Regions from separate parts of the Streptomyces sp. SLBN-8D4 genome, predicted to be linked through region 1. Evidence: riboswitches for the same ligand, from Rfam matches in the RefSeq annotation. Region 1 holds a riboswitch; each other region holds the start of a gene.
The links. Region 1 has a riboswitch for cyclic di-AMP ahead of RKD20_RS18455 (transglycosylase SLT domain-containing protein). Riboswitches for the same ligand answer to the same signal wherever they lie in the genome.
Positions count from the first base shown of each region.

Region 2: linked by a shared signal. The riboswitch ahead of RKD20_RS17405 (NlpC/P60 family protein) and the one ahead of RKD20_RS18455 (transglycosylase SLT domain-containing protein) in region 1 are both predicted to bind cyclic di-AMP.
Region 3: linked by a shared signal. The riboswitch ahead of RKD20_RS23455 (M23 family metallopeptidase) and the one ahead of RKD20_RS18455 (transglycosylase SLT domain-containing protein) in region 1 are both predicted to bind cyclic di-AMP.
Region 4: linked by a shared signal. The riboswitch ahead of RKD20_RS06400 (M23 family metallopeptidase) and the one ahead of RKD20_RS18455 (transglycosylase SLT domain-containing protein) in region 1 are both predicted to bind cyclic di-AMP.

Region 1 covers NZ_JBMGQC010000001.1:4,124,177-4,131,371, reverse strand. The annotation lists gene RKD20_RS18465 (LacI family DNA-binding transcriptional regulator) at 1-672, shown strand, start outside; gene RKD20_RS18460 (HAD family hydrolase) at 824-1,636, shown strand; gene RKD20_RS18455 (transglycosylase SLT domain-containing protein) at 1,640-2,122, opposite strand; cyclic di-AMP (ydaO/yuaA leader) riboswitch at 2,126-2,300, opposite strand; gene RKD20_RS18450 (CocE/NonD family hydrolase) at 2,571-4,607, opposite strand; gene RKD20_RS18445 (polyprenyl synthetase family protein) at 4,812-5,822, shown strand; gene RKD20_RS18440 (LolA family protein) at 6,072-7,195, shown strand, end outside.
Region 2 covers NZ_JBMGQC010000001.1:3,912,674-3,919,868, reverse strand. The annotation lists gene RKD20_RS17430 (type I restriction enzyme subunit R domain-containing protein) at 1-229, shown strand, start outside; gene RKD20_RS17425 (M48 family metallopeptidase) at 235-1,023, shown strand; gene RKD20_RS17420 (NlpC/P60 family protein) at 1,048-2,109, opposite strand; gene RKD20_RS17415 (hypothetical protein) at 2,564-2,917, shown strand; gene RKD20_RS17410 (tellurite resistance/C4-dicarboxylate transporter family protein) at 2,895-3,878, opposite strand; gene RKD20_RS17405 (NlpC/P60 family protein) at 4,003-5,148, opposite strand; cyclic di-AMP (ydaO/yuaA leader) riboswitch at 5,156-5,325, opposite strand; gene pcrA (DNA helicase PcrA) at 5,778-7,195, shown strand, end outside.
Region 3 covers NZ_JBMGQC010000001.1:5,177,809-5,185,003, reverse strand. The annotation lists gene RKD20_RS23465 (PrsW family intramembrane metalloprotease) at 1-839, shown strand, start outside; gene RKD20_RS23460 (aldo/keto reductase) at 849-1,793, opposite strand; partial or broken gene RKD20_RS23455 (M23 family metallopeptidase) at 1,939-2,965, opposite strand; cyclic di-AMP (ydaO/yuaA leader) riboswitch at 2,977-3,134, opposite strand; tRNA gene RKD20_RS23450 (tRNA-Met) at 3,446-3,519, opposite strand; gene RKD20_RS23445 (GTP cyclohydrolase II) at 3,694-4,335, opposite strand; gene RKD20_RS23440 (MarR family winged helix-turn-helix transcriptional regulator) at 4,473-4,982, opposite strand; gene RKD20_RS23435 (dihydrofolate reductase family protein) at 5,102-6,229, shown strand; gene RKD20_RS23430 (hypothetical protein) at 6,239-7,195, opposite strand, start outside.
Region 4 covers NZ_JBMGQC010000001.1:1,369,090-1,376,284, reverse strand. The annotation lists gene RKD20_RS06405 (alpha-galactosidase) at 71-2,146, shown strand; cyclic di-AMP (ydaO/yuaA leader) riboswitch at 2,447-2,615, shown strand; gene RKD20_RS06400 (M23 family metallopeptidase) at 2,618-3,559, shown strand; gene RKD20_RS06395 (DUF6250 domain-containing protein) at 3,803-4,522, shown strand; gene RKD20_RS06390 (SGNH/GDSL hydrolase family protein) at 4,665-5,450, shown strand; gene RKD20_RS06385 (TetR/AcrR family transcriptional regulator) at 5,551-6,159, opposite strand; gene RKD20_RS06380 (Glu/Leu/Phe/Val dehydrogenase dimerization domain-containing protein) at 6,208-7,195, opposite strand, start outside.

The sequences.
Region 1 (7,195 bases):
CGGCTGACCCGGTACATCACCTCGGGCCACGTCGACGGGGTGCTGCTGCTCTCCAACCACAGCGGTGACCCGGTCGCGGCCGAACTGCACGACGCCGGGATCCCGTTGGTGGTCTGCGGCAAGCCGATCGGGCGGGGGACCAAGGTGAGTTACGTGGCCGCCGCCGACCGGGAGGGCGCGCAGGACATGGTCCGCCATCTCCTCGCCGGCGGCCGTCGCCGCGTCGGCATGGTCACCGGGCCGCTGGACATGCCGGGCGGTCCCGACCGGCTGGCCGGCTACCGGGACATGCTCGCCGAGGCGGGCCTGCCCTACGACCCGGGGCTCGTCGTCGAGGGCGACTTCCGGCGCAGCGGCGGCGAACGGGCGGCCCGCCGTCTGCTGGCCCAGGCCCCGGACATGGACGCGGTGTTCGTCGCCTCGGACCTCATGGCCCTGGGCGTGGTGGGCGTCCTTCAGCAGGCCGGGCGTTCGGTCCCCGATGACATCGCTGTCGGCGGCTTCGACGACTCCCCGGCGGCCACCGCCATCGCCCCCGCCCTCACCACCATGCGCCAGCCCTTCGACCGCATCAGCGCCGAGATGGTCCGCATGCTCCTCGCCCAGATCGCGGGCGAGGACACGGCCGGAGTGATCCTCCCGACGGAACTGGTGGTCCGGGACTCGGCGTAGCGCTCCGCGGGCAGCCCGATGTGCGGGTGGAGCAGCATGAGACAGCCCGGGCGCGACCTCCGGGAGCCGGAACTGCCGTCAACGCATGTGAAAGCAGCAGCCGTCCGGTTCGCGTCGAGTCGGAGGGGCCAACCATCCGTATTCTCTGATCATGGCCGCCTCTTCCGCATATTCACTGATCGCCACTGACCTGGACGGAACGCTGCTGCGGACCGACGACACCCTCTCCGACCGGTCGTTGGCCGCGCTCGCACGGGTGGCCGCGGGTGGGGCCCGGCATCTCGTCGTGACGGGCCGGCCGGCGCCCAGAGTGCGGCCGCTGCTCGACGACCTCGGCAGTACGGGGCTCGCGGTGTGCGGACAGGGCGCGCAGGTGTACGACGCCGGCGCGGACCGTCTGCTCTGGTCGGTGACCCTGGACCGGGAGCTGGCCGAGACCGCGCTGGGCAAGATCGAGGCCGAGGTCGGGCAGGTGTACGCGGCCGTGGACCAGGACGGAGTCGACGGACTCACACTCATCGAACCGGGCTATCTGATGCCCCATCCGACCCTGCCCGCCGTACGGGTCGGCCGACGCGACGACCTGTGGTGCGAGCCGATCAGCAAGGTGCTGCTGCGCCACCCCTACCTGTCCGACGACGAGTTGGCGGTCACGGCGCGGTCGGTGGTGGGCTCGCTGGCGACGGTCACCATGTCGGGCCCCGGGACCGTCGAACTCCAGCCATGCGGCATCACCAAGGCGACCGGCCTCGCGCTGGCCGCCGAACACCTGGGACTCGGGCCCGAGGTGACGATCGCCTTCGGGGACATGCCCAACGACATCCCGATGTTCGACTGGGCGGCCCGCGGTGTGGCGATGGCCAACGCCCACCCCGAACTCAAGGCCGTGGCCGACGAGGTGACCCTGTCGAACGAGGACGACGGCATCGCCGTCGTCCTCGAAAAACTGTTCAGCCAGGCGTAGTTCCTAGTACGCGCCAAACACGTTGTCGATGGACCCGTACCGCTGCGCCGCGTAGTTGCAGGCCGCGGTGATGTTCGCGACCGGGTCGTACGGGTCCCACGAGGTGTTGGCCACGTGGTACGCGTTGAAGGTCGGGTCGATCACCTGGAGCAGGCCCTTGGAGGGCGTGCCGGCGGCCGCGTTGGAGTCCCAGAGGTTGATGGCGTAGGGGTTGCCGGAGGACTCACGGATGACGTTGCGGTAGATGCCGTCGTAGGAGCCGGGGATGCCGTGCTCCGCCATGACGGCGAGGGAGGCCCGGATCCAGCCGTCGAGGGTGTTGGAGTAGCCGAGTGTGGTCGCGGTCTGCACGGTCGGGGTGGCCGCGGACGCGCTGGTCGCGCCGACGAGCGGGAGCGCGAGGACGGCGACACCGGTACCGGCGACGGCGAGCCTGCGGACGAGACGGCTGGTACGGGGACGGCGGTGCTGAGCGGCAGCGGGCATGGCGAAGTTCCTCTCCGTCGCCTGCGAGGTGAGCTGTCGGGTTCGGGCGGGAGCTGCCCGGCCACGCTTGCGAAAAGCGCGACTTCACCCCAAGCCGTACCGGTATGTCCGAAGACATCCGGCCCGGCGGCTTACCTGGTTCCCCCGCTCCTGCCGTGGTTCTCGGTGGGTGTAGCGGGCGGTGGCAGGATTCGGCGGCCGCCCGACAGGCCGGGAACGTATGCGAGAGCACATGTCCGGAACAAGTGGCGAATTCACATGCGATGCCTATTGACCTTGGTAAGAGGCATTTGGGGCACTTGATCCTTTGCGTTCGCCAAGCCTCAACTCGCGCACGGTAAAAGGCGGATCGATAGATTCCGGATGTCCGCCGATCCGTCCGCCCGAGTGGGTCAAGTCACAGCCGAGCACAAGAAGGGTAAAACGGTCAGGAATGCCCAACTCGTGTTCAACCGGCCGTGCGTGGGATCCGCTTCTCCCATGTCCGGTGGAAGACCACCTCGTCGCCGGCGGTGCACACGACCTCGTCCGAGGTGTGGAAGTCCGTCCCGTCGCAGGTGATCTCCGAGCGGGTGCGGACGGTGGTGTCCCAGGCGAGCTCGGGGCGGTGCAGCCGGATCGTCCAGTCCGAGCGGGTGCGGGCGGACAGAGGGTCCTGCTCGTCGATCGTGTACGTCTCCAGCGCGTCCTCGGTGATCTCCAGCCCGTCGGGGTACACGCGCGTGCCGCCGTACCGGGGGTCGACCTCCAGACGCCACTCACCCTTGGCCACGTCACGGACGACCAGGCGCTCGGGGCGGGGTTCGTCCAGGGTGGCGGGGCTCCATCCGTCAGCGGCTGCACCGCGGGTGACCCCGAGCGGCGCCGACTGCTCCGGTTCCTCGAAGGCGATGTCCGAGGCCGATTCCCGCGCGCGTACCGGCAGTTCGAGGAAGCTGCCCGCCGGCTCCAGGGTGAATCCGGCCTGCGAACCGGGCTGCGGCCAGATCCACGGCCAGTACGCGGAGGAGACGGCGAGCCGGATGCGGTGACCGGGCGGGAAGGCATGCCCGATGCCGTTCAGCTCGAAGGCCACCTCCTGTGTGGCCCCTGGCTCCCAGGGCACTACCCGGTCCCGTCCATGGCGGGCCGAGAGGTTCAGCACCCCTCGCGTGACGAGCGTCGACGACCCGTCCGGGGCGACATCGCAGAGCCGCGCGGCGATCTGCCCGCGCGACACCTCCGAGGTCACCCTGAGCCGCACCCGCGGCCGCCCGAGGACCCACGTCTCCTCGCCCGTCGCGAACTCGAAACAGGCCGAACGGGCGTCCTCCTCCCGCTGGTCCGGCGGCAGGTCGGCGTCGTTGCCGAGAGGGCGGAAACGGCCGGCGTCCACGCCCGTGTGCTGCGGGGAACGGACCAGGACGGGGGCGCCCTGAAGGCCGTACGCCACCGTCGTCACGTGGGGGGAGGGCCAGGCCGGCTCGCCGACCCAGCGGCCGGGCAGGGTGTCGAGGACGGTGGCCGGGGGGTGGGAGTCGCTGACGTAGGCCCTCAGGAGGGGTTCCCGCATGACGCCGGTGTCGATGCCCTTGAGGTGCTGGTCCCACCAGCGAAGGGTCTCCTGGAGGAAGCCGATCGCCGGGCCGGGCGCCCGGCCGCGGTCCGGGTACTGGTGGGACCAGGGGCCGACGATCCCCCGTACCCGGTCGGCCGGCAGGTGCTCGACGAGCCGCAGGACCGTGTCGCGGTACGGGTCGTGCCAGCCGCCGACCGCGAGGACGGCCGCGCCGATCGCGTCGTGGTCGTCGGCCTCGGCCTCGGCCTCGCGGACGCTGCCGTGGCGCCAGTAGTCGTCGCGGGTCTGGTGGTCGAGCCAGGTGTGGACGAACGGTTCGACCGCGTCGAGGCGTGCGCGCCACATCTCCCGCCAGGCGTCGCCGACATGGAGGGGATCCGGCGGCCGGGAGACGAAGGCCAGCATCGTCGCCGCCCACGCGTGCATGTCGACCGCGAGGACGGAACCTCCCCTGTAGTGCACGTCGTTGTCGTAGCGGTCGTCGGTGCAGCAGACGGTGACGACCGCCTTGAGCGGCTCGGGTGCCAGGGCCGCGATCCGGAGGGAGTCGAAGCCGCCCCAGGAGATGCCGAACATGCCGACCCGGCCGTCGCACCAGGGCTGCGCGGCCAGCCAGTCGACGACCTCGACCCCGTCGGCGAGTTCGGCCGCCGAGTACGCGTCACCCGGCAGGCCCTCGCTGTTGCCGTGCCCGCGCACCTCGACCCGGACCGAGGCGTAACCGTGGCCCGCGTACCAGGGGTGGCGCTGCCCGTCACGGGGCGCGGTCCGGTCGGTGAGGCGGTACGGCAGGTATTCGAGGATCGCGGGTACCGGTTCCTGGGTGAGGGGTCGCCACACGCGTGCGTACAGGAGCGTCCCGTCCGGGAGCGGGATGCGGACGTCGTCGTGCACCGTCTCGTACGGGAAGGACGTACGGATGCGCATCGGTACTTCCCTACAAATCGATTGATATCCATTCTTTTCAGGTGATCAAAAACATACCGGTCGTGATCCGATACCGCCTGGCATGGACGGGGCGGGCGCTATCGGTGATCCAAAGGTGACCGGATACGCTGACTTGAGTGATGGCAGCGACCTATCGACATTCCGCGTAACCGCCAGTGGACACCAGCAGACAGGAGACCCCTCGTGACCGTCGTCGGGCCGTTCGGGCTGAGCGTGCGGGACCAGGCTCTGGAAGCCGATGTCCAGGCCGGAATGACGGCTGTCGAGGAGGGACTGCTCGAAGCCACCAAGAGTGAGGTCCCCTTCATCACGGAGGCCGCCCAGCATCTGGTGCGGGCGGGTGGAAAGCGCTTCCGGCCGTTGCTCGTGATGCTCGCCGCCCAGTTCGGCGACCCCTATGCGCCGGGCGTGGTGCCGTCGGCCGTGGTGGTGGAGCTGACCCACCTCGCGACGCTGTACCACGACGACGTCATGGACGAGGCCGAGGTCCGGCGGGGCGTCGACAGCGCCAACACCCGCTGGGGCAATTCGGTGGCCGTGCTGACCGGTGACTTCCTGTTCGCCCGGGCCTCGCACATCCTGGCCGACCTCGGGCCCGAGGCGGTCCGGGTGCAGTCCGAGGCGTTCGAGCGCCTGGTCACCGGCCAGATCCTGGAGACGGCAGGTCCCCAGGACGGCCGCGACCCGGTCGAGCACTACCTCGACGTGCTCGGCGGCAAGACGGGCTCGCTTGTCGCGGTCTCGTGCCGCTTCGGGGCGATGATGTCCGGTGCCGACGAGAGGGTCGTGGACGTCCTGACCCAGTACGGCGAGCGCCTCGGCGTCGCCTTCCAGCTCGCCGACGACGTCCTGGACATCGCCTCCGACTCCCACGAGTCCGGCAAGACGCCGGGCACCGATCTGCGCGAGGGCATCCCCACGATGCCGGTCCTGCGGCTGCGGGAGCGCGCCGCCCGGCTCGGCCTGGCCGAGGACATCGCCCTGTGCGAGCTCCTCGACTCCGACCTCACGGACGACGACCGGCACGCGGAGGCACTGGCGGCCCTGCGCACCCATCCCGCGCTGGAACAGGCCCGCCGGGACACCGTGCGCTACGCGGAGGACGCGCGCGCGGCCCTGGCCCCGCTGCGGGAGTGCGGCGCGCGGGCGGCGCTGATGGAGCTGTGCGACGCGGTGGTCCACCGGGCGGGCTAGATCCGGACGGGCAGGCCCGGCCGGGCCCGAGCGGCGACGCCCCCTACGGGTTGTAGGGGGCGTCGGCATGTCGTGTCATACCCCAGGTGTACGTGGAGTTGGCCCCGAGGGCTGACGCATGCTCATGGCCGATTTGGTCAGATGGACATCACGGAAAACACCACTCCTCACCGATTCGGGTGAGAATGGCGGCTACAGGTGGACGCACGGGAGTTGACAGCCGCCGCCGACGACGGAGGTAAGGCACACATGGCACCGTACGAATCCGACGACAGCGTGACCGCCGCGGACGCCGAAGAGCTGCGTTCCGCGCGTCGGCGCAAGGCCGCGCGGTACGTCGTGCCGGCCACGGTGGTGGGGATCGCGGCGGCGACCATCGGGCTCGTCCCGGCGCTCGCCGACTCCGGCGACCCCGACCTGCCGAAGATCAGCGCACAGGAACTCATCGAGAAGATCGCCGCGTCGGACGTGCAGCAGCTGTCCGGCACCGTGAAGATCACCACGGATCTCGGTCTGCCGGACCTCGGCGGCCTGGAGAGCTCGCTCGGCTCCGCCGCCGGACCCTCCGGATCGGGCGACTCGTCCGCCGATCCGACCACCAAGCTCACCGAACTCGCCTCCGGCACGCACACACTGCGCGTCGCGGCGGACGGCGAGGACAGGCAGAAGGTCTCGCTGCTGGAGAACGCGGCCGAGTACAGCCTCATCCACAACGGCAAGGACGTCTGGGGCTACGACAGCAAGTCCAACTCCGTCTTCCACACCACGGCCTCCGAGAGCGACGGGAAGAAGAAGGAAGAGCTCCCGGCCACGCCCAAGGACCTCGCCCAGGACGCCCTCAAGGCCGCCGACAAGACCACGTCGGTGACGGTGGAGGGCACCGCGCAGGTCGCGGGCCGGGACGCCTACCGCCTGGTCATCAAGCCCAAGGACGAAGGCTCCACGGTCGGTCAGATCACCGTGGCCGTGGACTCGAAGACCGGTCTGCCGCTGAAGTTCACGCTGACACCGGCCAGCGGCGGTTCCGCCGTCGTGGACGCCGGCTTCACCCAGGTCAGCTTCGCGAAGCCGGCCGCCTCCACCTTCGACTTCACCCCGCCGAAGGGCGCGAAGGTCGAGGAGGGGGACGCGCCCGAGGCATCCGGGCACGCGGAGCACCCAGGCAAGGGTCCCTCCAAGGACCTCGGCAAGGGCGCCGCCGACGAGTTCGGCAAGAACGGCCCCGAGGGCCTGAACGTCATCGGGGACGGCTGGGACTCCATCGCCACCTTCGACACCGGCGGCCAGGGCGTCCCGTCCGGCTCCGAGGTCGGCGGTGACATGGGCGGCTTCCTGGACTCGCTCGGCGACAAGGTCTCCGGCGGCTTCGGGAA
Region 2 (7,195 bases), 210 kb from region 1:
CACCGTCGATCTCGGCTCACTGATCTCCGTGCATGTGAACCGGGCGTCCTGGTCGGCCAACGAGTCCAGCCTGGGTGACCTCCGGATCGCCATCTGGCACAGGCTACGGAAAGCGGGGCTGAAGCCACGAGAGCGTGACCCCAAGCCGCTGCGTGATCTGTCCAACGCGATCGCTGGATACGCACAGCAGCATGCTTCCGCGTTCCGCGCACGAGGACGGGGACAATAGGAGGCGTGCCAGATCCTGTCCCGCCTTCCGACACCACCGACCGCCAGTCCCTTGTCGACGGTCAGGTGCTCGGAGTGGACGGCAGGGATTTTGTGATCGCTGTGAGTGCTCGGCGTAAGCGGCTCGGACTCACAGTCGAGAGGGACGGCACGCTGACCCTGCGCACGCCTGTGAGCTGCGATGTGGCGAGGGCGGAGGACTTCGCCCGGCAGAGCCGGGCTTGGGTCGACTCCAAACTGTCGCTGCGGGACCAACACCGGCCGGCACATCCGGTGCGCGGGTTCCGCGACGGTGAGAGCTTCCGCTATCTGGGGCGCGAGTACCGGTTGCTGCTGGTGAGCGAGAACAGGGCGCCGGTGCGGCTGTCGGCGGGGCGGTTGAGGATGGACGAGGCAGCCGCGGCGGACCCCGCTCGAGCGCGGCGAGACCTCATCGCCTGGTATCGGATGGCCGGACTGCGGTGGTCGCGAGGACGTCTTCAGCCGTGGGCTGCCCGGATGGAGGTTCCCGAGCCTGTGGTGACCGTTCGCGATGTCGGAAACAGGTGGGGGACCTACCGGCCCGCTGGAGGAGACACGGGAACTATGGCCCTGCATTGGGCTGTCTTCCAGCTTCCCGCTCATCTTGTCGACTATGTGATCGCTCACGAACTGGCACATATCAAGGTCTCCGGACACGGACCGGACTACTGGACGCTCCTCAAACGTGCCATCCCTGAGTGCGAGGCGCGCAAAGAAGAACTCGATGACTTGGGGCGACGACTGTGGATGGGGCAGATCGTCGGGCGGAACTGAACATCCAAGATCGAGATGTCCACCTCACACCACCCGGGCAGCGCCCGCGAACGGCATCTGGTCGATCGGGGCCACCCGCACCGGAGCCGACGGGTTCGGGGCGTGGATCATCTGCCCGTTGCCGATGTAGAGGCCGACGTGGCTGATGCCCGAGTAGAAGAACACCAGGTCTCCGGGGAGGAGTTCGGAGCGGGAGACCCGCCGGCCGGCGTCGATCTGGGAGTAGGTGGTACGGGGCAGGGAGATGCCCGCGGAGCGGTAGGCGGCCTGGACGAGGCCCGAGCAGTCGAAGGCGTCCGGGCCGGTGGCGCCCCAGACGTAGGGGCTGCCGAGCTTGGCGTAGGCGTAGGAGACGGCCGCCGCGGCACGGGAGTTGGGGGCCTCCGTAGTGGCCGCGCCCGGGGCCGCCAGCTCCTCGCGGGCGCCCGTCGTGGCCCGGGAGGCGCGAGCCCCGTCGCCGCCGAGCACCGCCCGTTCCTCGGCCGGCAGCTGGGACATCAGCCGGCGGGCCGCGCCCAGTTTGCCGGTGATCGTCTTCTTGTGCCGCTTCAGCTCCGCCTGGCGCGACTTCAGCGAGGCCAGCTCGATGTGCGCGGCCCCGCGCAACTGCTCGATCTCCCGCAGCTGCCGGCGCACGTTCGCCACGGAGGCGGCCTGGCGGGTACCGGCCCGTTCGACGAACTCGGCGCTGTCCAGGTACCGGTCGGGGTCGTCGGTCAGGGCGAGCTGCATCGCGGGGTCGAGGCCGCCGCCCCGGTACTGCGCCGCGGCGATCGAACCCAGCGCGTCCCGCTCCTCGTTGAGCTGTTCCGTCCTGCGGGCCGCCTCGTCCCGCAGGCCGTCCAGCCGGTTCTCGGCCGCCTCGGCCTTCTCCTTCGCGCCGTTGTACTTCTCGGTGGCCGCCTCGGCCTCCTGGTACAGCTGGTCCACCTTCGCCTTGACCTGGGCCGGGGTGAGCTGCGGCTCGGCGTGTCCGATCCCGTCGAAGCCCGTCGCGGTCGCGGCCCCCGCGAGGGCGATCGTCGCTGCGGTACGGACCGTATGGCCGCCGGCCGAGCGCCTGCGGGGCTTGCGGTGCGCTGCCACGTGGACTGCACGTCCTTTCGTACGTTCGTCCGCCCCGGACTCGGGACGTACGAACGCCAGGGGGGAGCGGCCGTACGACCGCCCGGGGCGGTGTGCGCGTCCGGCGACGGCCTGCACAGGGGGAGCGGGCCGCCGCCGGACCTTCTCGGCGGTGGTGGCCGACTGCCGCCCCTGGCCCGGGCGGCGGTGGGGAGCCGGTCACCTGGTGGAGGACGCTAAACCTGACCGTGTCCGGGAGGTGACGGGTTGTGCGGAACTGCCGTCAGGGGACCGCCGGGTGATCGAAGGTGACCGTGCTGCCGGGGTGCCGCCGTCGACTTCGCGAGGGGCGCTGACCGAACTCGGGATTCCGGGACCCGTGACGGGCGGGGAGTGCTATGGGGCGCATATATGCAAGATCTGCTCCAGGGGCCGGTGCGAGCGTCCCCAGGGCCCCGGAATAGGCTCCGGCCTCATGGACGTACTCATCCATCTCTTCGTCGGCCTGCACATCATCGGCATCGCCTCGCTGCTCGGCGGCTTCCTCACCCAGATGAAGGCGATGGGCCGGGGCACCGCCCGCTTCGTCCCCGCGATGCTGCACGGCGCCGCGACCATGCTGGTCACCGGGATGATCCTGGTCGGCCTCAACCAGGCCGACGACCAGCACGTCAACAACATCAAGATCGGCGTGAAGCTGGCCCTGCTGATCGTGATCCTCGGCCTCGTCTACGTGAAGCGGGACGACGAGACGGTGGACAAGCGCCTGTTCGGCCTGGTCGGCGCGCTGACCACGGCCAACGTCTTCATCGCGGTGCTGTGGACCTGACGGCGGCGAGGGCGGAGCCGACCGCCCCCGCGGCGACGGCCGGCCAGGCCGCCACCGAGATCCACAGCAGCACCTCACCCGGCGTCCGGAGCCACGGCACGTCCATGACGGCGGAGACCGAGAGGGTCGCGACCGCCGTCATCCCCATGGGGAACACGGTGGCCCAGCGGCGCACGTCGTAGCGCGGCCGCGGCCGTACGCACTCGGCCGCCAGCAGGACGGCGTACCAGGCCAGGGAGAGCACCAGCAGGGCCACGGTCACCGCGCGCAGGACGCCGCGGTCGTCGTCGTTCCACAGGTACAGGCGCGGGCTGTCGGCGGCGAGGAGTCCCGAGCCGGCGAGCGCCGAGATCGCGAGCGCGCCGCCCGCGATCCACTGGTCGCCCGGTCCCTCCAGCACCTGGCGCAGATCGAAGCGGTAGAGCGCGACGGCGTAGAGGACCAGGCCGAGCCAGAACAACGTGAGCGCCGTGTGCGCGAGCCATGCCGCCGAATCGGCCGCGGCGAGCGTGGCGCACAGGACCGCGAGGCCCTGGGTGGCCACACAGCACAGGAACACCCCGCCGCGCATCTTCCGCTTCCAGTGCCGCACGACGAGCACCGTCAGCACCGGCCACAGCAGCGCGGACAGCGCCAGCAGCGCCTCGGCGAGGGTCTGCCGGCCCAGCGCGGAGAATCGGATGCCGAGCACGGTGGTCGCCGCCACGGCCGTCAGGCCGCCCGGTGTCCCGGCGTCCGCGGCCCAGCGCGCGCGCTCCCTCAGCAGTCCTGCGGCGAACTCGGCGGCCAGCCCCAGCCAGGCCGCGCAGCCGATCACCAGGGCGATCCGCGACAGCGTCTCGTGGCCGGCCAGATGGAGCCCGACCGACAGGATGCCGGTCGCCATCACCGCGGCCCCGGCCGCGGGCGGGCGCCGCGTCCACCAGGCGCGCAGGGGGGAGTGGGGGGAGGGAGCGGGCATGGGTCGATGCTAGGAAGCTCCCCGCGCCGTGCGAGCGGGGCGCGCACGCGCGGGCGGGGAAATGCACGCGAGTGCGGGCCCCGAGCGACCGGCCGAAGAGCCCTGGTCCTCGGAGCCCGAGCCCTCAGGCCGGGCGGACCACGCTGTGGATCCCCGACTCGCCGTCGTAGTAGATCGACTCCTCACGGACGTACGCGCCCGGCTTGGGGGCGTGGATCATCATGCCGTTGCCGATGTAGAGACCCACGTGGCTGATGTCGTCGTAGAAGAAGACCAGGTCACCGGGCTGCGCGTCGGCCAGGGAGACCGTGGTGCCGGCGTTGACCTGGTCGTAGGTGACACGGGGGAGGTCGACGCCGGCGGCCTTCCAGGCGGCCTGGGTGAGCCCTGAGCAGTCGTAGGAGTCGGGGCCGGTGGCACCCCAGACGTACGGCTTGCCGACCTGCGCGCGGGCGAAGGCGAGGGCCTTGGCGGCCTTGGTGGCGTACGAGGAGTCGGGCGCCGTCGATGTGCTCTCCTGCGGGGCGGTGGCCTCCTGCGCGGCTCCTTGTGCGGCCTTCTCCGCTGCCGCCTGCTGCCGCGCCAGCTCCGCCGCCTTGCGGGCCGCCTCCTGCTGCTTGCGCTGCTCGATCGCCGCGAGACGCGCCTTCTCCTGGGCGGTCAGCTCCGACAGCAGCTCGCGCGCGTCGGCGAGCTTCTTCTGGACGGTCGCCTTGGCGGTCTTCAGGTCGCTCTGCGTCTCGGTGAGCGTCTGAAGGCTCTGGGAGGCCTCCTGGCGCTTCTTCATCGTCGTGGACTGCTCGGAGACGTAGTCGTCGACGGCGCCCTTCTGGCGGCTCGTCAAGCGGCCCATCAGCTGGGTCTGGTCGAAGTAGTCCTGCGGGGTGTCGGCGAGCAGGAAGGTGGCCGTGCCGGGCGCGGCGGCGCCGGTGCGGTACTGGGCGGCGGCGAAGGAACCGAGTTCCTCCCGTGCCTCGTTGAGCTTCTGGGTGCGCCGGGCGACGTCCTCCAGGAGCGTGTCCACCTGCTTGCGCTGCGTGGTGGTCTTCTCCTTGGCGGCGTTGTAGTTGTCGGTCGCCGACTCGGCCTGGCGGTAGAGGTCGTCGACCTTCTTCTCGACCTCTTCGAGACTCGGCTTGTCATCGGCCGGCGCGGCGTTCGCCGACTGGGACAGCAAGGCCACGGAGGTGAGGGCGGCCGTCGCGAGGGCCGGGGTCCGTATGCCTGCTACGCGCGTACCGACGGGACGCGACTTGCGGTGCGACGCCAAGGAGGCGACTCCTTCCCGTGCTCCGCCTACCGGGTTAGCTGTCGGGTTCGGGCGAGGTGCTTCGGAAGGTTTGCCCTACGGCCCTTCCCTGCGTGGGAGTCGGCCGATTCACCCCGGGTTCGGTGGGTCCCCGGCTCCGGGCGCGCGGCGGCGCTGCGGACTCGGCGGAGGCCGTGCGGCCCGGCGAGGTTCGCCGGAGGGGGTCGTACGGCCTGTCCGGAACGGTAGCCAACCGGTGTGGCCCGTGTGAAGGTTGATGTTCGATATGCCCGATACATTTTCGTGACCTTCGTCCCCAGGGGCCGCCTCGCATGACCAACCTGGGGTGTTCTGTGATGATTTGGGTCTGTTTCCTTCGGGGGTGACGGGTAACGGGTAAGGCGGAGCGGGGCGGCCGTGCCGTGGTGACCAAGGTCTCGCGGGGCGAGCGCACCAACCTGCGGGTGCCGTTCCCGGCGGGCGTCGCCGTCGGCCCTGCGGCGGCCGGACCCGCGTCTCGGCCCGGTCGGTCGCGGACAGCGGCCGGGGGCGCCGGAGGGCAGGTCCGGAAGATCATCGGCCGCTGATACCGGTGGATGTTCTCAGGGCGGCGGCGGTGTGTCAGTGGGGCACCCTAGACTCGGAGAGCGATGAGCAGCCTCTTTGACGACAGCTTCCTGGCGGACCTCCAGGCCCCTCGGGCCCACGGGGAAGAACCGCCGCCGCCCGAGGACGAGCACGTACCGGAGCAGGTTCCGGACGACCTGTTCGGCGGGAAGTTCGACGTGCCCCCGGACCGGGACGCCTACTACCGCGACGGCGCCCCGCGCCCGGTGGTGGACCCGGCCGCCCTCCTGGAGGGGCTGAACGAGAACCAGCGCGCGGCCGTCGTGCACTCCGGCACCCCGCTGCTCATCGTGGCCGGTGCCGGCTCCGGCAAGACCCGGGTGCTCACCCACCGCATCGCCCACCTCCTCGGCGAGCGCAATGTCCACCCGGGCCAGATCCTCGCGATCACCTTCACCAACAAGGCCGCGGGCGAGATGAAGGAGCGCGTCGAGCAGCTCGTCGGCCCGCGCGCGAACGCGATGTGGGTGATGACCTTCCACAGCGCGTGCGTGCGGATCCTGCGCAGGGAGTCGAAGAGGCTCGGGTTCACCTCCTCCTTCTCGATCTACGACGCCGCCGACTCCAAGCGCCTCATGGCGCTGGTCTGCCGCGACCTGGACCTCGACCCCAAGCGGTACCCGCCGAAGTCCTTCAGCGCCAAGATCAGCAACCTGAAGAACGAGCTGATCGACGAGGAGGACTTCGCCGCCCAGGCCACGGACGGCTTCGAGAAGACCCTCGCCCAGGCCTACGCCATGTACCAGTCGCGCCTGCGCGAGGCGAACGCCCTCGACTTCGACGACCTGATCATGACGACGGTCAACCTGCTCCGGGCGTTCCCCGATGTCTCCGAGCACTACCGCCGCCGCTTCAGGCATGTCCTCGTCGACGAGTACCAGGACACCAACCACGCGCAGTACGCCCTGGTCAGGGAGCTGGTCGGGACCTCCGAGCACCCCGTGGACGTACCGCCGAGCGAGCACGACCTGCCGCCCGCCGAGCTCTGTGTCGTCGGTGACGCCGACCAGTCGATCTACGCCTTCCGCGGCGCGACCATCCGCAACATCCTCCAGTTCGAGGAGGACTACCCGGACGCGACGACGATCCTCCTGGAGCAGAACTACCGCTCCACCCAGACGATCCTCACCGCCGCCAACGCCGTCATCGAGCGCAACGAGTCCCGGCGCCCCAAGAACCTGTGGACCAACGCGGGCGCGGGCGCGCGCATCATCGGCTATGTCGCCGACACCGAGCACGACGAGGCGCAGTTCGTCGCCGACGAGATAGACCGCCTCACGGACGCGGGCGACGCGAAGGCCGGCGATGTCGCCGTCTTCTACCGCACCAACGCACAGTCCCGTGTCTTCGAAGAGGTCTTCATCCGCGTCGGCCTGCCCTACAAGGTCGTCGGCGGCGTCCGCTTCTACGAGCGCAAGGAGGTCCGGGACGTCCTGGCCTA
Region 3 (7,195 bases), 1.1 Mb from region 1:
TCTACCTCGGCACCGCCTTCGGCACCGACCAGCTCAACGGCGACGGCGGCATCGCCTCCGTCACGGCCGCGACCTTCTTCGTGCGCGTGGTGATGTCACCGTTCGCGCACCCGCTGTTCACCGTCCTCACCGGCATCGGCTTCGGCATCTCCGCGCTGTCGGCGGAACGCCAGCACGTACGGCGGGTTCTGCTCCCGCTGTCCGGACTGCTGCTCGCGATGGGCATGCACGCGACGTGGAACGGCTCGTCGACCTTCGGGCAGTACGGGTTCTTCGCGGTGTACGCGATGTTCATGGTGCCGGCGTTCGCGCTGCTGACCTGGCTGGTCATCTGGACACGGCAGCGGGAGCTCAGGACCGTGCGCGAGGAGCTGCCCGCGTACGCCGTCGCCGGGTGGCTGACGCCGACCGAGCCGTACGCGCTGGGCTCGATGCGGGCGCGGCGGGTGGCGAGGGACTACGCGCGGCGTCAGTTCGGCGGGCGGGCCGCGGCACGGGCGGTCTCGCAGTACGAGGCGTACGCGACGTCCCTGGCGTTCCTACGGCGTCGGGGGCGGCTCGGGCGGGCGAACGCGGACTTCGTCGTACGGGAGCGGGAGCTGCTGCACGAGCTGTGGCGGCGACGGGAGGTGGCCCGGCCGGCGCTGGACCACGCGGCGCGGATGACGGCACCGCCGGTACCGGTGGCCGCACCGCCCTGGCCGGTGTACGGCGTCTACGGATATCCGGCCAACCCGGCTCACCCGGCTCACCCGGCCCAGCCGACGCCCCCCATCCACCCCGTCCACGGCGTCCACCCGGCGGTGCCGTACCCCGCCTACAACCCGTACCGGACGTAGGGCCGGGAGTCAGGCCGACGCCTGCGTCAGGCGAGCCACTTCCTCCTCCGTCAGCGTCAGCTCCCCGACCCCCAGCAGCGCCGGCAGCTGTTCCACCGTGCGGGCGGAGGCGATCGGGGCCGCCACCGTCGGCTGGGCCGCGAGCCAGGCGAGGGCGACTGTGGCGACCGGGACCGTGTGGGCCTCGGCGATGTCGTCCAGGGCCGCGAGGACCTTCCGGCCGCGTTCGGTGTCCAGGTGCTTTCCGGCGCCCGCGGCCCGCGGACCGGCGACCGTCGCGCCCGGGCGGTACTTGCCGGTGAGGAACCCGGAGGCGAGGGCGTAGTACGGGACCGCGGCGAGACCCGCGCGGGCGGCCACCGACTCCAGCTCGCCTTCGTAGGTGTCGCGGGAGACCAGGTTGTAGTGGGGCTGGAGGGCGACATAGCGCGCCAGGCCCTCGCGGTCGGAGAAGGCGAGGGACTCCGAGAGCCGCGCGGCGGAGATGTTGGAGGCGCCGATCGCCCGCACCTTGCCCGCCTTCACCAGCTCGTCCAGCGCGCCGATGATCTCCTCGACCGGCACCTCGGGCTTGTCGAAGTGGGTGTAGTAGAGGTCGATGCGGTCGGTGCGCAGGCGCTGCAGCGAGGCGTCGGCGGCCGCCTTGATGTTGGTGGCGGTCAGGCCGGGGAAGTCGGGGTGCTGGCTGACCTTCGTGGCGATGACGACGTCGTCGCGGTTGCCGCGGGCCGCCATCCAGTTGCCGATGACCGTCTCGGACTCGCCGCCGGAGTTGCCGTCGGCCCACGACGAGTACGAGTCGGCCGTGTCGACGAAGTTGCCGCCGGCCGCGGTGTACGCGTCGAGGACGCCGAAGGATGTGGCCTCGTCGGCGGTCCAGCCGAAGACGTTGCCGCCGAGGGAGAGCGGGAAGACCTTGAGGTCGGAGGAGCCGAGCTTGCGAAGAGACGTCATGTCGTACGTCAACGCCCGTGCCGGACGCCGGTCTTCCGCTGTGGCCGCAAAGTCCTCGCAAACAGGCGGAATGATCCACTCCGGAACTCCGGCGGCCCTGGCGTCGGGGGGACGTCGCCAGGGCTGCCGGAGTGCGGAGGAAACCTCAGGGAGTGAGACCCTTGCCGCGCAGCCACGCCATCGGGTCGATCCCGGTCGCCGCGCCGCCCGGGTGGACCTCCAGGTGCAGGTGCGCGCCGGTCACGTTGCCGGTGGCGCCCACGCGGCCGATGACGTCACCGGTGCCGACCTTCTGGCCGACGCTGACACTGATCGAGGACTGGTGGCAGAACCACAGCTCGGTGCCGTCGTCGAGGGTGAGGATCGTGCGGTAGCCGTAGGAACCGGCCCAGCCGGCCTCGGTGATGGTGCCGCTGTGGATCGCCTTGATGAGCGTGCCCGTGGGGGCGGCGAAGTCGAGGCCCGTGTGATAGCCGGAGGACCACAGCGAACCGGCCTGACCGAAGGTCCCCGTGATGGTGTACGACGAGGTCGGCAGCGTGTACTGCTTGGCGAGCTCGGCCAGGCGCGCGGCCTCGGCCACCTTCGCGGCCGCCTCCTCCGCCTTCTTCTTCGCGGCGGTGGCCTTCTCCTGGGCCTCCTTCTCCGCCTTGGCGGCGGCCTCGTCGGCCTCCTTCTCGGCGGCGGCCCGCGACGGCCTGGGCGGCCTTGGTGTCGAGCTGGCCCTGCTGCACCTCGGCCTGGGCCAGGATGCGCGAGCGCAGCGCCTCACCGGCGTCCGAGGTGCCCTGGGCGGTGTCGGCGGTGGTGGCGCCGACGCTGCTGAAGGCGCTCGTGTCGTCCGCGGCGGAGCCGGAGTCGTCCGAGATGAGCGAGCTCACGGAGCCCAGGTCGGGCATGGAGATGGAGACCGGGGGCTTGCCGGTGTTGGCGCTGGCCATACCGCCCGCGCTGACGGCGGCTATGACACCGACGCCCAGAACCGTGGAGCTACGGGCGAATCCTCCGCCACGCTGCTTGGCGACGCGATGCCGGCCTCGTACGGGGGCGAGGGAGTCCGCGGTCGGGTTCCACTCGCCGAGCAGGGCCTCGTCGTCGGCGCGGTAACCGCCGTACACGAGGGTGTCGCTGGGTACGTACGGCGCCTCGGGGGCAGGCGGGTTGGACGCCACGTGGGCGCGCTCCTTTCCTTCCTTCTCGCCTACCGGGTTAGCTGACGGGTTCGGAGCAGGAAGGTCTCCTACGCGCGTATACCCGCCGTGCTGCCACGGCGGACTACGAGCGATTCACCCCAAGTTGGTGGTTCCCCGGTTCCCTTGCGGAATTCGGCGCGTGAGCACGGAGCCGTCTCTTGTGACGGCTGGGACGACCGCGCTGCGTTATCGAACGTTAATAGACCCGGGGGTCCGATTCCAAGCTGTTCCGCTTGATCATTAACGAAATCCCGGAGGACTTACGGCCCATGAACGGTGAAAAACGGGCGAGTTGACCCCGCCCCAGGCGACACACCGGCATTGACGGTACGTCAGTTGTTATGCGGAGGGCGGCCACCCGCTCACCCCGCGTCACGACGGCCGCCGAGACGTCGCCGACCGTGGGAAAACACTCAGGGCCGGATTCCAGTGAACTGGAATCCGGCCCTGAGCCTTGAGTAGCGGGGACAGGATTTGAACCTGCGACCTCTGGGTTATGAGCCCAGCGAGCTACCGAGCTGCTCCACCCCGCGTCGTTGTGTGACCAGCATACGTCATCCGCGAGGTGGTTCGCGCCAGGGGTGTCCCGGAGGCCCGGTTTCCCGCGTGGCGGCCACGAGGGAGTTTCGGTACGGCCCCGTCGTCCGGCGTGAGCCGCAGGAGCCCGGTGACGACCTCGACCCCCGCCGCCACCGAAAGCGCCGAGCTCAGCCGACGCCGAGTTCGGTCAACTCGCCCAGCGGCAGCGTGTGCTGGGTCTGGAGGACCTTCGCGCGCAGGTAGCGGACGTTGTGGGCGGTGGTGAAGACACCGGTGGGGACCCGGTCGCCGACGTCGATGCCGAGGTCGCGCAACTGGCCCGCCTTGTCGGGGTTGTTGGAGAGCAGGTCGAGCTCGGCGATCCCGAGGGCCTGGAGCATCTGCGCGGCCGCCGTGTAGTCGCGGGCGTCCTCGGGCAGGCCCAGCGCGGTGTTCGCGGCGTAGGTGTCGAGGCCCTGGTCCTGGAGGGCGTACGCGTCGAGCTTGTTGTAGAGGCCGATGCCGCGGCCCTCCTGGCGGAGGTAGAGCAGGACTCCGCCGCGCCCGGCTATGCGCTCGACCGCCTCGCGCAGCTGCGGGCCGCAGTCGCAGCGCGCGGAGCCGAAGACGTCACCGGTGAGGCACTCGGAGTGCAGCCGCACCAGCGGGACGGTGCCGGGCGCGGGGTCGCCGAGGACGACGGCGAGGTGCTCCTGCCCGTCGATCAGGCCGTGGAAAGTGACGAGCTCGGCGTCTACGCGGTAGCCGTCCCCGAAGCGCAACGGGACGCGGACGCGGGAGCGCTGGGTGGCTGCGGGCAGGTCGGACATGCGGGTACTCCGCTCCGTGGACACACCTGCTTCAGATTTGAAGCAGTTCTACTGATCGAGACCCTACCCCATGCTTTAAATTTGAAGCAACGGCTTTATGGCGCTCGTCACACGTGGACTTCCCAGGAACACGGCGCTCAGGAACAGGGCGGGGCCGACCGCCGGCGCCACGGGAGCCCCTCGAAGGGCCCGTCCTCCCCCTGGAGCCCCGCGGCGACGCCGGTGAAGATGTCCTCCAGCTGCCCCACCTGCTCCGGGGTGAGCCGGTCGAAGAGCGCGGCGCGGACCGTCTCCACGTGCCCGGGCGCCGTCCGCTCCAGTACCGCCATACCCTCGCCCGTGAGGACCGCGATGCTGCCGCGCTTGTCCGACTCGCAGCTCTCGCGCCGCACCAGCCCGTCCTTCTCCAGCCGGGCTACGGCGTACGTCAGCCGGGGCCGGGTGATCTTCAGCCCCTCGGCGAGCTCGGTCATCCGCAGCCGCCGTTCCGGGGTCTCGGAGAGGTTGGCGAGGATGGAGTAGTACAGGTGTGGCATGCCGGCCTCCTGCTGGAGCTGCCGGTCGATGGTGTCCTCCAGGAGGAGCGAGGCGGCGATGTACGCACGCCAGGCTCGCTGCTCGTCGGGGCTGAGCCAGCGGGTCGTCATGCTCCCAGTGTAGGTTTGCTTCAAACTTGAACCAAGCCCGCCGCACTCCTGAAGCTCGCTGCACCTGAAGCCCGCCGCCCCTGAAGCTCCCGCACCCGTTTCCGAGAGGGACCGTCCCGATGCCCCACCCCTACGTCCTCCTCTCCGCCGCGGTCTCCCTCGACGGCTACCTCGACGACACCGGCCCCGACCGCCTCCTCCTGTCCGGCCCGGCCGACTTCGACCGCGTGGACGAGGTCCGCGCCTCGGTGGACGCGATCCTCGTCGGCGCGGGCACGATCCGCGCCGACAACCCCCGCCTGCTGGTGAACTCCGAGGCGCGCCGCGCGGCCCGGGTCGCCGCCGGGAAGCCGCCGTACCCTCTGAAGGTCACGGTCAGCGGCTCGGGCGAGCTGGACCCGGACGCGAACTTCTGGCACACCGGCGGCGACAAGCTGGTCTTCACGACGGACCAGGGCGCGCAGCGGGCCCGCGCGCTGGGCCTGGCGGCCGACGTGGTCCCCCTCGGCCCCGAACTCGACTGGCGCCGCCTGCTGGAGCACCTGCACGAGGAGCGTGGAGTGGACCGGCTGATGGTGGAGGGCGGCGGGCGGATCCACACCCAGCTCCTCCAGCAGGGCCTCGCGGACGAGGTGCAGCTCGTCCTGGCCCCCCTCTTCGTCGGCAGCCCCGAGGCCCCGCGCCTCTTCGGGTCGGGCACGTACCAGTCCGGCCGGCTGCGCCTGGTGGAGACCCGCCGTATCGAGGACGTCGTCCTGATGCGCTACGAGCCCACGGCCCCCGGCACCGGCCTGGTTCCCGCCGCCGCGGACCACCACTGGCTCGCGCTGGCCTGCGAGTTGGCGATCCGCTGCCCGCCTTCACGGACGGCGTTCAGCGTGGGCGCGGTGGTGGTGGCGGCCGACGGCACGGAGCTGGCGCGCGGCCACTCCAGGGAGGGCGACGACCCGGTCGTCCACGCGGAGGAGGCGGCGCTCGCGAAGATCGATCCGGCCGACCCCCGCCTGGCCTCGGCCACCGTCTACACCAGCCTGGAACCCTGCACCCACCGCGCCTCCCGCCCGGCCCCCTGCGCCCGCCTGATCCTGGACGCGGGAGTGCGCCGGGTGGTGACGGCGTGGCGGGAGCCGGACACCTTCGTGGCAGCAGCGGACGGGACCGGGCTGCTCACGGCGAAGGGCGTGGACGTGGTGGTGCTGAGCGAGTACGAGGACCGAGCGAAGGCACCCAATCGCCATCTGACGTGACGAGGGACCTCAGCCGACGGCGTACGCCCGGTAGACCGTCTCCACCGAGCGGTCGCCGGCCGCGTCGGTCACCTCGGAGCGCAGGGCGACCGCGCCGGAGGCCGGATTGTGCACGGCCGCCTGCCAGGTCGAGCCGGAGTGCTTGACGGCCGCGGCCTTCCAGGTCCTGCCGCCGTCGGCGGACGACCAGACGCGGACGGACTTGGCGATCACCGTCGTGAACCTCGCGTCCCCCTGTGAGCCCCGCCCGGCGCTGACGTCGACCGTGGTGGTGCTGTTCGCGCCGGCCTGGTTGTGGCTGTCGAGTCCGACGGGCAGGAACCGGGTCATGAAGACGGGCGCGACCATCGACTCGGCCGGATCGGCCTTGAAGTGCCAGTCGAGGGTGACGCGCGACGACAGCATCCCGGCCGGGAAGGTGATGCCGGGACGGTAGCGATGGGCGTCGACGGTCAGGTCGTACCAGCCGGCCGAGCGGATCCCGGCGGAGAACACCGCGTCGCCGGTACCCCAGTTGGTCAGGGTCTGCTTCTTGACGGTGGCGCTTCCCTTCGTGAGAACCACCGTCTCCTTGGTCGGATCGGCGCCGTAGAGGCCGACGTCGGGGTCGCCGATCAGGGCGTCCGGGCTGAAGCCGACAGACCTCTGCGAGATCACCGGGAGATAGTGCATCGGGCTCCACACGGCCCGGCCGAAGGACTGGGTGAAGCTCTGTCCCGCCTTCAGCGTCCTGACCGCCGGGAATCCCCCGCCGACGTCGTCCCCGTTGCCCGCGATGAGGGCATCGCTCGGCTGCCAGGTCCCGGGCGTCACGTGAACGGTGGAGCTGTACGGGGCGCTGTCGTCGCGGACATCAGCCCTCAGGGTGCTCGTGCAGTCGTCGGTCTTCGGCGCCGCCTTGAGCGCGGTGTCGTTCTCCCGGGCCATCTGCGTGCCGCTCCGCACGGAGAAGCGCATCGTCGCCAG
Region 4 (7,195 bases), 2.8 Mb from region 1:
TGTCCGCCCTTGATGATGTTGGGGCCTGAGTGCACCTGTTGGCACCTGTTCGGATCTGTGAGGAAGCACCATGCTGGAGATCGCCGAGAACGGCCGTACGTGGATTCTGTCCGGGCCGGCCAGCAGTTACGCCCTGCACCTCACCGCCGAGGACGAGCTGCTGCACCTGCACTGGGGCCCGAGGATCGCCCTGGCCGACGCCGAGGCCCTCGCCGTACGTCCGCTGCCCGAGTACTGGCCCTTCGAGTCCCCGCTCGACGGCCGCGAGGAGTACCCCGTCGAGGGCGGCCCCCGCTTCACCCGCCCCGCCCTTTCCGTGCGCACCGACGAGCGGCGCGGCACCGAATGGGGCTTCGAGGCGTACGACACCGAGGGCGACGAGCTGCGGCTGCGGTTCCGCGACGGCTGGCTGACCATCACGCTGCACTACCGGATGCGCCACGACGTCCTGGAGCGCTGGGTGACCCTGGACAACCAGGACCCGGCCCCGGTCGAGCTGCTGCGTGCCGACTCCGCCACCTGGACCCTGCCGGACCGCGAGGACGGCTGGCGGCTGTCCCAGCTGCACGGCCGCTGGGCCGCCGAGTCCCTGCTCACCCGGACCCCGCTCACCTACGGCGAGAAGGTCATCGGCAGCCGCCGCGGACACACCGGCCACCAGCACCTGCCGTGGGTGGCGCTCGACACCGACGCCACCGAGGAGCGGGGCGAGGTCTACGGCGTCGCCCTCGGCTGGTCGGGGTCCTGGCGGATCGCCGTGGCACAGCTGCCCGACGCGCGCGTGCAGATCACCGGCGGCGCCGGCTACGACGACTCGGGTCTGCTGCGGCTGGCGGCCGGGGAGTCCTTCACGACCCCTGTCTTCGCCGGCCTCTGGAGCGACGGCGGCTTCGGCGGCGCGAGCCGTGCCTGGCACGCCTACCAGCGGGCGTACGTCATCCCGGACGCGGACCAGGACCGGCCCGTGCTGTTCAACTCCTGGGAGGCCACGAACTTCGACATCTCCGAGGAGCAGCAGGGCACCCTCGCCCGGCGGGCCGCGGCGATGGGCGTCGAGCTGTTCGTGGTCGACGACGGCTGGTTCGGTGCCCGCACCAGTGACCGGGCCGGACTCGGCGACTGGGCGCCCAACCCCGACCGCTTCCCCTCCGGCCTCAAGCCGCTCGGCGACTACGTGCGCGCGCTCGGCATGCAGTTCGGCATCTGGGTCGAGCCGGAGATGATCAACCCGGACAGCGAGCTGTACCGCGCCCACCCGGACTGGGTGCAGTACCAAACGGGACGTAAGAGGACGGAGTTCCGCAATCAGCTCGTGCTGAACCTCGCGCGGGAGGACGTCCAGGAGTACCTGTGGGAGCAGCTCGACACCCTGCTCTCCTCGGCCCCGATCGACTATGTGAAGTGGGACTTCAACCGCTGCTTCACGGACGCGGGCTGGCCCGGCGAGTCCTACCCGCAGCGCCTGTGGGTCGACCATGTGCGTGGCTTCTACGCCCTGTTGGACCGGTTGCGGGCGGCTCACCCGGGCGTGGCCTTCGAGTCCTGCTCGGGGGGCGGCGGCCGGATCGACCTCGGGGTGCTCAGCCGTACCGACCAGGTGTGGACCTCGGACAACACCGACCCGCTCGACCGGCTCGCCATTCAGGACGGCTTCAGTCAGATCCATCCCGCGCGCGTGATGGCCGCCTGGGTCACCGACAGTCCCAACACCCAGCTCAACGGCCGGGTGAGCTCGCTGCGGTTCCGGTTCGTGAGCGCGATGGCCGGGGTGCTCGGAGTCGGCGGGGACCTCGCCGAGTGGACAGAGGAGGAGCTCGCCGAAGCCGGTCGCTGGGTGAAGCTCTACAAGGAGATCAGGCCGCTGGTGCAGCATGGCGACCTCTACCGGCTGCGGCCTCCGCGGGGCGGACTGAGTGCGGTGCAGTACGTCCGCGGGGACGAGACCGTCGTCCTCGCCTGGCTTCAGGCGCAGAAGTACGGCGAGCCCGTCCCCTCGCTGCGGCTGCGCGGGCTCGATCCGACAGCGTCGTACGAATGCCCTGAAACGGGCGAAGTTCACCGAGGGGTCGTACTGATGCATCACGGACTTCGGACCGGGTTGCGCGGCGACCTCGATGCGACGGTTATCCGACTGCGCCGCATCTAGGGCTTCTGTCCGAATTACTAGCTTCCTTCCAACTCCTTCCGGAATGAGGATTCCTGTGAATTCGTGACGTGAGGAGCGTCATAGCCGTGACGGTGTGTCGCCCGTCATGTTCACGTAATTCACAGGTTTATCAAGGGGGTTTGGGTGGGAGAAGCGCGGCCGATACACGCAGGGTGACTGGTAATTCTCATAGGGGATCAAGGGAAACGCATACCCGCGCAACCTCTCACTTGTCCCTTTGCGTCTTGCTCGTTTACGTTCGCCACCGATCCGGTCGGACGCCCAATCCTGCCGCCGAACGGATTCCCCACACCCACTTACCCGTGAACGGCAGGAGCGGGGGACCCACAGGCAGTACTGCCTGTTCCGGTCTCCGGAACAGGCTTGGGGTTTAGTCGCGTCTCGGCGCGGCCGGGCATCTCCAGCCCGCACCCGACAGCTCACCTCGCAGGCGCCGGAGAGGAATTCGTCATGCCCGCGAAGGGTAAGCACCGCCGCCCGAAGTCCCAGCGCTTCGCCCGCTCGATCGCCGTCGCCGGAACCGGGGGCGCCGCGCTCGCCCTCCCGCTCATGGGGGCCACCGGCGCGCACGCCGCCACCTCGCAGTCCGTGTCGGAAAAGGCCGTTCAGTCGATTCCCGTCACGCAGAAGGCCGTTGAGAAGTCCGCCGAAAAGGCGGCTGCGAAGAAAGACGCGGCAAAGACCTCGACCGTGCGCACCTATTCGGTGCGGGTCGGTGACTATCTCTCGAAGATCGCCGACGAACAGCATGTGAGCGGTGGCTGGAAGAAGCTCTACGCCGACAACCGCCAGGCGGTCGGCGACGACCCGTCGCTGATCCACCCGGGTCTGAAGCTCTCGATCGGCAAGAAGGCCAAGGCGGGCGCGACGAAGACCGGCTCCTCCTCGTCGTCCTCGGCGAGGACCGAGAAGGCCGAGCCGAAGAAGGCGTCCTCGAAGTCGACGGCCGTCACCCAGAGCGCCGACACCACCAGCAGTGCCAGCGGCTTCACCCTCCCGGTCAGCGGCGCCACCATCGGCACCGGCTACCGCGTCGCGGGCAGCATGTGGTCCAGCGGCTACCACACCGGCGTCGACTTCGTCGTCCCGACCGGTACCTCGCTCAAGGCCGTCGGCGCGGGTACGGTCGTCTCCGCGGGCTGGGGCGGCGCCTACGGCAACCAGGTCGTCATCAAGCTGGCCGACGGCTACTACGCGCAGTACGCCCACCTGTCCCAGCTCTCCGTCTCGGCCGGCCAGACCGTGTCCGAGGGCCAGCAGATCGGCCTCTCCGGCGCGACCGGCAATGTGACCGGCCCGCACCTGCACTTCGAGATCCGCACCACGCCGGACTACGGCTCCGACGTGGACCCGGTCGCCTACCTCCGCTCCAAGGGCGTCGCCGTCGGCTGACGCCCCCCTGTGCCACCGAAGGCCGGACCCCGATCCCCGGGTCCGGCCTTCGGTGTTTCCGTGGAAGCGCGATGCCGGTCGGGGGTGTTCGCGCCTTCATGATCGCTTCGTTGCGTTCTTGTGGCAGGCGCGCTCGGGGCGTCGACAGGTGGGGGAGGGGCGGGGCACAGTGAACTCCGTTGCTGCGTAAGCGCTTTCTAACGGCTTCGGAGTTCACCCCCTTCCCGGAAGGAACCGTCCGCCATGACGACCACGCGCAGAGCCTTCGGAGCCCTCGCGGCCGGCGCCGCCCTGGCAGCCCTCGCCCCCGCGGCCACCGCGAGCGCCTCGCCCCGCCACCGGCGCCTCATCGCTCACGACGACTTCCGTCACGGCCTCGGCCGCTGGGCCGTCGAACTGGAGCAGGGCGGCACGGTCACCGCGCGGCGCGGGATCCTGGAGGTCGACGTGCCGGCCGGTGCGACGATCTGGTTCAGGCAGCCGCTCGCAGGGCCGTACGTCCTGGAGTACACCGCCACACCCGTGTCCGCGGGCGGGGCCAACGACCGGGTGTCCGACCTGAACAACTTCTGGAACGCGGTCGACGTCCGGTCCCCCGACGACCTCTTCGCCGTCCCCCGGGGCGGGGCGCTCGCGGAGTACGACTACCTGAGGACGTACTACTCCGGCTACGGCGCCAACTACAACACCACGACACGGCTGCGCCGCTACGTCGGACAATCCGGTGTGCGGCCCCTGATTTACGACTACACCGAGCCGCTGCTGGCCGCGAACGAGCCGAACCGGGTACGGATCGTCTCCGACGGCTCCAGGGTGCAGTGGTGGAACAACGGGCGGCTCGTCTTCGACTACACCGACCCGGAGCCTTATACGAGCGGGCACTTCGCGTTCCGGACCACCTGGAGCCACTTCCGGATCAGTGACTTCAGGGTGTGGCGGTCGCAGTGTCAACACTCCTGGTGAAAGGGCTATTCCTGGTTTGGCCAACACTTTAGGAGTGGCTTATCTCACCGCCCGTCAAGTCCTTCCTACGGTCGCGTAGGTCACATTCCAAGGTGAATCATGAACGGCTGTGGCAGACGATTCGAAGAATGACAGCAGCTCAGTGATCGGGTCGTACGTGGCGGTGGGGGACAGCTTCACCGAGGGCGTCGGCGACCCCGGCCCTGACGGGGCGTTCGTCGGCTGGGCCGACCGGTTCGCGGTACTTCTCGCGGACCGGCGGCCCGAAGGCGACTTCAGGTACAGCAATCTCGCCGTACGCGGGAAGCTGCTCGACCAGATCGTCGAGGACCAGCTTCCGCAGGCCGTCGAACTGGCACCGGACCTGGTGTCGTTCTGCGCCGGCGGCAACGACATCATCCGGCCCGGCACCGACCCCGACGAGGTCGCCGAACGCTTCGAGCGGGCCATCGCCCGGCTCACCCAGGCGTGCGGCACGGTCATGGTGACGACCGGCTTCGACACCCGTGGTGTGCCCGTGCTCAAGCATCTGCGCGGCAAGATCGCCACGTACAACGGACATGTGCGGGCCGTCGCCGACCGGTACGGATGCCCGGTGCTCGATCTGTGGTCCCTGAAGACCATCCAGGACCGGCGGGCCTGGGACAGCGACCGGCTGCACCTCTCTCCGGAGGGGCACACGCGTGTGGCGCTCCGTGCGGGACAGGTGCTGGGCCTCGAGGTGCCGGCTGACCCGGACCAGCCCTGGCCGCCGCTTCCCCCTCGCGGGCCGCTGGACGTGCGGCGGGACGACGTGCACTGGGCGCGTGAGTTCCTGGTGCCGTGGATCGGACGCCGGCTGCGAGGGGAGTCCTCCGGCGACCATGTCACCGCCAAGGGTGTGCTGTCGCCGGACGACATCAAGACGCGGATCGCCAAGGTGGCTTGAGCCCGAGGCGGTCCTGGGGCCGGTCGGGGCGGGGGCCGCCCGGCGTCCGCGGTCGGGTCGTCCACCAGTGCACCTGGGCGACCCGGCTCGTGAGCCGCCGCTAGGCGGGACTCGTGCCGTCCAGCCCGAGTTCCCGCGCCAGGGCCTCGGCGACCCACTCCTGGGCCCGCGACCTGGCCACCGCGCCCGCATAGGACGTCAGTTGGACCGCCAGGCCGTCCATAAGGGCGGTGAGGCGCAGCGCGGTGGCCTCCGGGTCCGGGCAGCGGAACTCGCCCGCTGCCACGCCCTCGGCGATCACCTCGGTGAGCGCCGCCTTCCAGCGTCTGTCGAGGTCGCGCGTGACCTCCTGGAGGGCCGGTTCACGCAGGGCCACCGCCCAGCCCTCGATCCACAGCCGCCAGCCCTTGGCCTGGCCCGTCGGGGCGTACCAGCGCACCGCCGACCGGAGCCGGCGCAGGGCGCTGGTGCGGCGGCCGAGGAGCTTGCGCAGACGGGCCAGGTCCTCCTCGGCGGCGTAGGTGAACGCGGCGGCGACCAGCTTCTCCTTCGTGGAGAAGTGATAGAGCACCAGGGCGTTGCTCACCCCGAGCGCCGAGGCCACGTCGGCGATCCTGACGGCCGCCACGCCCCGCGCCTCGATCTGCTCGATGGCGGCCCGCAGCAGCTCCTCGCGCCGCTCGGCCACTGTCAACCGCACTCTCGCCACGGGCTCACCCTAATCCGTCCCCTGCGGGGCACCGCGCGACGGGCCAGGTCAGCGGTACCGGCCGAACCGCTCCGCGATCACCGGCAACCGGTCGGCCACCAGCGCGTGCGCGGCGGCGCGCGGCGAGGTGCCGTCCGCCTCCGCGCGCGTCAGCAACTGCTCGACCAGGGCGCGCATGGAACGGCGTATGTGCGTGAAGGCCCCGTCCGCGTCCGGGCCGATGTCGCCGAAGAGGGTCCACCACCACCAGGCGTTCGTCCCGGAGTTGACCACCACGTCCGGTAGTACGGTCACCCCGCGCGCGGCCAGCAGCGCCTCCGCGGCGGGCAGGACCGGCATGTTGGCCGCCTCGACGATCCAACGGGCCCGGATCCGCTCCTGGTTGCCGGTGTCGATCGCGTACGAGACCGCCGCGGGCACCAGTACCTCCACGTCGAGCGACAGCCAGGCCTCGCCGGGCAGTTCGCGGTCGGCGCGGAGCAGGGCCGAGCGGTCCACGGTGCCGTGGGAGTCCCGGGCGGCCAGCAGCGCCTCGACGTCGAGCCCCGCCGGGTTGAAGATCGTGCCCTTGATGTCGGCGACGGCCACGACCGTGAGCCCCGCGCGCGCGAGGAAACGGGCGGTGGCCCCGCCCATGGTGCCAAGGCCCTGCACGGCCACGCGCGTGCCCGTGTACGGCACCCCGGCCGCGTCCAGGGCCGTGAGCGCCGACTCGGCCACCCCGCAGCCGCCCGCCAGCTCGTCGAGTCCGATGCCGTCCACCTCCACGGCGAACGCGTCCGCGAGCCGCCGCCGGGCCGCGGACTCGTCGTCGAGCAGCGGATAGACCGCCTGGATCGAGGAGACCAGGCCGGCCTCCGCGGCCGCCCGGTCCACCAGGTCCTGACTGAGACCGAGGTCCTCGCCGGTCGTCCAGCAGCTCTCGACGTACGGTCGCACGGCGCGCAGGTAGCGCACGAGCAGGCCGTACGCCTCCGGGTCCCGGGGGTCGCAGTCGATGCCGCCCTTGGCCCCGCCCAGCGGGACGTACCGCGCC